Regions from separate parts of the Arthrobacter sp. B055-34 genome, predicted to be linked through region 1. Evidence: riboswitches for the same ligand, from Rfam matches in the RefSeq annotation. Region 1 holds a riboswitch; the other holds the start of a gene.
What was found. A riboswitch is a leader RNA that binds a small molecule or an ion and turns the genes downstream of it on or off. The one in region 1 is predicted to bind S-adenosylmethionine.
Positions count from the first base shown of each region.

Region 2: linked by a shared signal. The riboswitch ahead of AC5RWO_RS14525 (DUF1737 domain-containing protein) and the one ahead of AC5RWO_RS20530 (acyl-CoA dehydrogenase family protein) in region 1 are both predicted to bind S-adenosylmethionine.

Region 1 is NZ_JBNHFQ010000015.1:52,423-56,080, reverse strand. It holds gene AC5RWO_RS20530 (acyl-CoA dehydrogenase family protein) at 1-1,181, opposite strand, end outside; SAM riboswitch class IV at 1,258-1,371, opposite strand; gene AC5RWO_RS20525 (CoA-binding protein) at 1,482-1,898, opposite strand; SAM riboswitch class I at 1,991-2,105, shown strand; gene AC5RWO_RS20520 (cobalamin-independent methionine synthase II family protein) at 2,117-3,328, shown strand.
Region 2 is NZ_JBNHFQ010000007.1:122,375-126,032, reverse strand. It holds gene AC5RWO_RS14535 (O-succinylhomoserine sulfhydrylase) at 1-715, opposite strand, end outside; gene AC5RWO_RS14530 (rhodanese-like domain-containing protein) at 719-1,084, opposite strand; gene AC5RWO_RS14525 (DUF1737 domain-containing protein) at 1,081-1,302, opposite strand; SAM riboswitch class IV at 1,313-1,427, opposite strand; gene AC5RWO_RS14520 (aminodeoxychorismate lyase) at 1,560-2,432, opposite strand; gene cls (cardiolipin synthase) at 2,588-3,658, shown strand, end outside.

The DNA.
Region 1 (3,658 bases):
CCGGCGACACCAATGGTCCAGACATAGGGCGGCTCCGTAGCGTTGACCTCCCAGTCGCCGACGATCCGCGACTTGTAGATGAACGGGTTGTGCGTGGCCACGGTGCGGGCATTGCGCCAGTGGCGGTCCAGCGCCTTGCCCGTGCTGGTCGAGGATGCACCCAGCACATTGAACAGGGCTCCCGCCGCGTCGGGCACCAGATTGCTCAGCACAATCTGCGCCTGGCCGGATTCAAGTTCGACGGCGATGTTGGCCGCCTTTTCGGCGTCGTCGTTTTGCAATCTTGAAGCGAAGACCCGGTCGAGGCTCTGGGCCACGCGCAGGGTGGTGGCTTCCGCGGCGTAGGCCTTGGCGCTGATTTCGCCGACAACCTGCAGGATCTGGGCGTCGTTACGCACCAGCGGGGCGTTGCCGTGGCCGAAGACGCGCTTCCGCTCGCGGACGTTCGCGGCGACGTCGGTGACCACGGCCTTGGCGATGCCGGCCAGGCTGACCAGCAGGATGTGCTGGTAGAGGGCCGTCTGGTAGGGGAAGCGATCGGCGAAGGCCGAGACGTTGGCCGGGTCCACTTCGGCGTCGGTGAACACCGTGGTCCCGCTGCCTGTAAGCCGCTGGCCGAAGCCGTCCCAGTCGTCGAAGGTCTCCACGCCAGCGGTCTTGGTGGAGAGGATGACGGAGACGTCCGAACCGTCCGGGCGCTTGGCCGTCACATCGATCCAGTCGGCGAAGATGGTGCCGGTGGTGTAGAACTTGCGCCCGTTCAGCACCAGCTTGCCGCCGGCTTCGTCCAGCACGGTGCCCGTGCCGCCGGCGCCGGGCTCGGTCCACGCGTTGCCGGCCAGCTGGCCGTTGGCGAACCGCTGCAGCCAGACGCTGCGATCTTCGCGGTGATGGTGGTAAAGGTGTTCCTCCGTCAAAGCGATGTGCGCGCGCAGGGCCTGCGGAATGTTGCTGTCCGCGGCGGCGAGCTCGATGAGCAGCTGGGTGAATTCTTCCCAGCTCAGGCCGTCCCCGCCGAATTCCGTGGGGATGCGCGCGGCGCCGAAGCCGGCTTCCTTCAGCCAACCGATCTGCTCGAACGGCAGTTCCCGGGCCTGTTCACGGTCCAGTGCACCGGTGGCGATGCGTGCGAAGATCGGCCGGTACTTGGCGGCGGCCTTGGAGAATGCGTTGTCGGTCATGAGGTGCTCCTTGGGCAGAGGCTCCCACCTGCCTGCGGCGCGCAACAATCCAAAAGAAGGGGACGCAGCCGGGAGGGGGCCGTACTTGCCGGACACGGTTTGTGCACGGCCAGATCCTCATCTGGGGCACCCCACTACGGGAGAGGGTTGCCGCCCAACCAGCCAGAGCTTGTCGTTGGGACTCTTGATCTTGGAGTTCAGTATGCCGAGGAGCCAGGCTCCCCCAAACAAAAATGAAGTTATGTGAATGCGGGCACCGCTACGCCCGGCAGCTACACAGGCCCGGCTGCAGGCCCACCGCTACAGGCCGAGGTACGGCGCCTCGATCTTCGGGCAGGTGTCCATGACAACGTCCAGCCCGGCGGCCTTGGCCCGTTCCGCCGCGGCTTCATCGATCACACCGAGCTGCAGCCACACGGCCTTCGCGCCGACCTCGATCGCCTGGTCCACCACGGGACCGACCTTCTGCGAGTTCACAAAGCAGTTCACGACGTCGATCTCGCCCGGGATCTCCGCCAGCTTCTTGTACCCCTTTTGCCCGTGGACGTCGTCGCCCTTGAGGCTGACCGGAATGATCTCCATGCCCAGCCGGTCCATCATGTAGCGCGACACGCTCAGCGCCACGCGGCGGGGATTGTTGGAGAGGCCTACCACGGCCCAGCGCGCCGGGGTGCTCAGCAGCCGCTTGATGACTTCGGGATCATTCTGATGCGCCATGCCGCCAGCCTACCTGCGTCACATTCACTCGGGAATGGCGGGGCGCGGTTGGCGGACTTGCGCCGGCAACTCGAAATGCCATTTAGTGGAAGGACCCATCCCGAGCGGCCGAGAGACCTGGATCAATGAAGCCGCAGCAACCCGCCCCCTTGAACAAGCCATCAGGCTGAACACGGGCAACGGTGCTACTGCCAGGACCGATGGAAAGGAACTCCACCATGTCCTCAAACACCGACCACATCCGCGTCACCCACGCCGGTTCATTACCCAGGACGCCCGAGCTGCTGGCCGCCAACGAGTCGAAGGAAGCCAACGGAATTACCCCGGAATTCCTGGACCTGCTCGAGAAGTCGGTGATCGACGTCGTCGCCCGCCAGCGGAACCTGGGCATCGATATACCGAACGACGGCGAGTACGGGCATGCCATGGCCAGCTCCGTTGATTACGGCGCCTGGTGGAACTACTCCTTCGCGCGCCTGGGCGGACTCGAACCGACCAATGTGGACCGCTGGGCCGATGCCGAAGTGCGCCGCTCCTCGCCCGGCAACATTGTGCTGACGTCCTTCCCGGACCGCCGCGACCGGCAGAAGTTCAACGACGCCTACAACGATCCGTCGTCGGGCATCCTGGCGCACCGCAAGTCCGTCACGCAGCCGAAGATCGCCGGCCCGCTGACCTACACCGGGCATGACATGGTGAAGTCGGACGTGACCAACCTGAAGAAGGGCCTCGACGCCGCCGGGCTGTCCGAAGGTTTCGTGGCCGCGCTGTCCCCGGGTTCCTGCGCGCGCGTGGCCAACGAGTACTACAAGACGGACGAAGAGCTGCTGTACGCCTGCGCCGATGCCATGCGTGAGGAATACAAAGCTATTATCGACGCTGGCCTGACGGTCCAGCTCGATGACCCGTCCCTGGCGGAGAGCTGGGATCAGATCAACCCGGAGCCCAGCCTGGAGGACTACCTGAAGTTCATCCAGCTGCGCGTCGAGGCCACCAACTGGGCGCTGCGCGACCTGCCGCAGGAGCAGATCCGGCTGCACGTCTGCTGGGGCTCCTGGCATGGCCCGCACACCACCGACATCCCGTTCGCGGACATCATCGATTCGGTGCTGCAGATCGACGCCGGCGCGTACTCCTTCGAGGCCGCCAACGTCCGGCACGAGCACGAGTGGCGCATCTGGGAAGACACCAAGCTGCCCGAGGGCAAGTCCATCATTCCGGGCGTGGTCTCCCATGCGACCAACGTCGTCGAGCATCCCGAACTGGTGGCGGACCGGATTGAGCGCTTCGCCCGCCTGGTGGGCCGCGAAAACGTCATCGCCTCCACCGACTGCGGCCTGGGCGGGCGCGTGCACCCGCAGATCGCCATCGCCAAGCTGGAGGCGCTGGGCCAGGGCGCGGACCTCGCCACCAAGCGCCTCAGGAAGTAGCCTCCCCGGTAATCTGCTCGGCTGCCTCCCGCTGACTGTGCAGATAATGCCCTTTTGCCCGCCGGGAAAGGGCATTATCTGCACAGTGGACGGCGGTTAGGGCAATCTGCGCGGCGGTTAGAGCCCAATCCGGACAGGGGCTAGGCGGCCAAACTGCCGGCAGACGGTGGGTGATCGCCCTTTCCGGCACGGCTTTATTACGCGGGATTGTTACAGCCGCCTTGCCGAATGGGCCTTTCGTGCAGTTTAGTTGGCGTTGACCATCCCGAGCGGCCGAGAGACCTGGATCGATGAAGCCGCAGCAACCCTGGTCGTTGGAAACCTCCCCTG
Region 2 (3,658 bases), on a different contig from region 1:
CGCAGCCCAGCACGGCGCCGCCAAGAACGCGGCCCTGCCCGTCCATGTGTTTGGTACCCGAATAAACAACGACGTCGGCACCAAGTTCCGTTGCCTGCTGCAGCAGCGGGGTGGCGAAGACATTGTCCACCACCACCTGCGCCCCGGCGGCGTGCGCCAGGTCCACCACCGCACGGATGTCCACCAGCTCCTGCAGCGGGTTGGACGGCGACTCGAAGAAGACCGCAGCGGCAGGGGTGGCGAGGGCCTGCTCCCACTGGGCGAGGTCATGCCCGTCGACGAAGACCGTCTCCACGCCCCAGCGCGGCAGGATCTCGTTGAGAATGACAAAGCAGGAACCGAACAGGCTCCGCGCCGCAACCACCCGGTCACCGGCGGCGAGCAGGGCGCCCAAGGCGGTGAAGACGGCGCTCATGCCGCTGGCCGTGGCGAAGCAGGCCTCGGCGCCCTCGAGCAGCCGGAGCCGTTCCTGGAAGGCGGCGACCGTGGGGTTGCCGTAGCGGGAGTAGACGAAGCGCTCCACCTCGCCGTTGAAGGAGGCTTCGGCTGCCTCGGCGGAATCAAAAACGTAGCCGGACGTCAGGAACAAGGCTTCTGAGGTTTCCTGGAAGCCCGTGCGGTCAAGGCCGCCGCGGACCGCCCTCGTCTGCGGGTCCCAGCCGGCGCGCAGTTCCGCCAGGTCCGGCCCCGGGCCGGCAGACTGCGGGGGCGCCACCGGCTAGCCCCTCTTCCAGGGCAGATCGCTCTGCTGCCAGCCGCCGGCGGCCTCGAAGCCGCCCAGCACGTTGTACGCGGTATGCCCGGCGGCGGTGGCGCTGATAGCGGCATCGATGGAGCGCCGCCCCGAACGGCAGATCAGCAACAGCTCCTTGCCGCGCAGCGACTGCAGTTCGTTGAGGAACGCGGCATTGCGGCTGCCGTCAATCCGGTTCCACTCGATGAAGCGCGCGGGAGCACCGTCGTCGTTCGTCACGGGCACACCCACCTGCTGCCATTCGGTCTCGGTGCGGACGTCCACGAGGACGGCACCGCCGCGCAGCTTCTCCACGGCTTCTTCCACGGTGAGGTCTCCGGCGTAGCTCATGCGCTGTGTCCCTTCAGCACCACGGCCTGGGCGGCGATGACGCGTTCGCCGTCGAAGGCAATCGAGGGGTTGCCGTAGAGTTCGTAGCCCTCCGCCAACGCCGCGCTGACCCGGGCGCAGAAGGACCTGTCGTCCGGCCCGGTCAGCAACCGGTAGGGCAGGGGGCTGCCCGCCGCATTGTCAACGGGGGACTGGACGGGTTGTTCCAACGGGGGCATGGGGTACTCCTGATCACGCTTGCAAATGAACCTAATGAACACTGCCGAGTAGTCACCTGAGGCACCCCGCCGTGAAGAGGGTTGCCGGCCAGCACAGTCAGGGCTTGACGCTGGACCTCGTTACTCTGCTCAAGAAAGTAGCACGGCGCCGTCCCCGGCACCCAAGCCGGGGCGCCGCCGTCGTCATCATTGGTAACCGTTACGTAGGTTTACGACGACGGAAGGCCGCAGCCCTCGCCGCCGCAGGAAGCGCTGGGCTACTCCCGGCTGCCCTTGGCCAGCAGCGCCGTCAGTTCCTCCGTCATCTCGTGCGACACCGGGATGGCCTGGCCGTCGATGGACTTGACCGGTGCCAGCAGCCGGATGCTGGAGACCAGCCACACCGCGTCGGCCGCCAGCAGATGGTGCGGTTCCAGCGGCCCATAGCCCAGCTGCCAGCCGGCATCCGCGGCCGCGTTGAACAGGGCGCCCTGGGAGGTGCCGGGCAGGATGCCGTTTTCGAGCAGCGGCGTGGTGAGCTTCCGGACGCCGTCGCGCACGGTCGCCATCAGCACGGTAGAGGTGGGGCCCTCCAGCACCAGGCCGTCGGTGGAGGTGAAGATGACGTCGTCCGCGCCGTTGGCCTTGGCATAGCGCAGGGCGGCCATGTTCACGGCGTAGGAGAGGGTCTTGGCGCCCAGCAACAGCCACGGCGCGCGCTCGGCGATGTTGCTGTCGTAGCCGCGGTCCAGCAGCAGCACGTCGAGGCCCTCCTGCCGCTGGTCCCTGCCGGTGGAGCCGGGAAGCGAGGCCTGCACCCACGCGGTGGGGCGGCCCGCGCCCTCCTCGCCGCGCGTGACCAGCAGTTTGAGCACCAGTTCTTCGACGGGAGCATGTTCGGCGACGGCGGTGGCGATGGCCCGCTCCCAGGCATCGGCCGGCGGGATGTCCAGGTCCATGATGCGGGCCGAGGACGCGAGCCGGTCCAGGTGCGCCTGCACCTTGCGGGGAACACCGTCCACCGCCAGGAGGGATTCGAAAATGCCGTCGCCGCGGGTGGCGCCCAGATCGGTCGCCATCAGCTGCGGCTTTGTGGCGTCGGCGATGCGCCCGTTCTCCAGGGCAGGGTCGAGAAACACCAAAACAGTCATGGGATCAGCATAGATTGCCGCGCGGGCACATTAGGCTGTACAAGGACAGCGCCGTGGACCGGCGGGAAAGGGAGGAGTTCGCTGCCGTGTTGTGGTCGCTTGCGGGTCTGGGCACGTTCCCGGACTGGGTTGTCGTGGTGGCTTCGATACTGGACATGGGAATCCGGATCGCTGCGCTGGGCATTGTGCCGGGCAACCGCCGCCCCACCACCGCCATGGCCTGGCTGCTGGCCATCTTCTTCATTCCGCTGGTCGGCCTGGCCCTGTTCTTCATGTTCGGCAGTTTCCGGCTTTCGGACCGCCGGATCGCCAAACAGACCGAGATTAACCGGAAGGTCTGGGCAGCCACGCAGGACATGGAAGAACCGCGCAGCGAACGCGATGCCCCCGCCTGGGTCCATTCGGCCGCCGAACTGAACCGCTCGCTCGGCTCTTTCCCGATGGTGGACAGCAACCACGTGGAGCTCTATCCGGACTACGAGGGTTCCATCGCCGCGATGGCCGCCGCCGTCCGCAAGGCGGAGGAATTCGTCAACATCCAGTTCTACATCATGGCCAAGGACGAGGTCACCGACGAGCTCTTCGTGGCCCTGCAGGAGGCCGCGGCCCGCGGTGTCCGGGTCCGCCTGCTCTTCGACCACCTCGGCACCATGCGGATCAAGGGCTACCGGAAGTTCCGGCGCTGGCTGCAGGTCAGCGGGATCGAGTGGCAACGCATGCTCCCGCTGCTGCCCGTGCGGGGCCAATGGCGCCGTATCGATCTGCGCAACCACCGCAAAATCCTCGTGGTGGACGGACGGGTGGCCTTCACCGGGTCGCAGAACCTGATCGAGCCCGGCTACCACCGCGCCTCCAGCGAGCGGACTGGACGGCAGTGGGTGGAGCTGATGGCCCGCTATGAAGGTCCCATCGTCACCGCGCTCAACGTGGTGTTCGCTACCGACTGGTCCAGCGAAACGGACGACACCCTCGGCAGCGAGCTGTTCACGCCGGCACCGGTCCGCGAGCCGGGCCCCACGACGTGCCAGGTGGTTCCCAGCGGCCCGGGCTTCGCCACCGAGAACAACCTGCGCTTGTTCAACACGTTGATCTATGCGGCAGTGGAGCGGTTGTCCATCTGCAGCCCGTACTTCGTGCCGGATGATTCGCTGCTCTATGCGATTACGACGGCGGCGCAGCGCGGTGTCGACGTCGAACTTTTCGTCTCGGAACAGGGGGATCAGTTC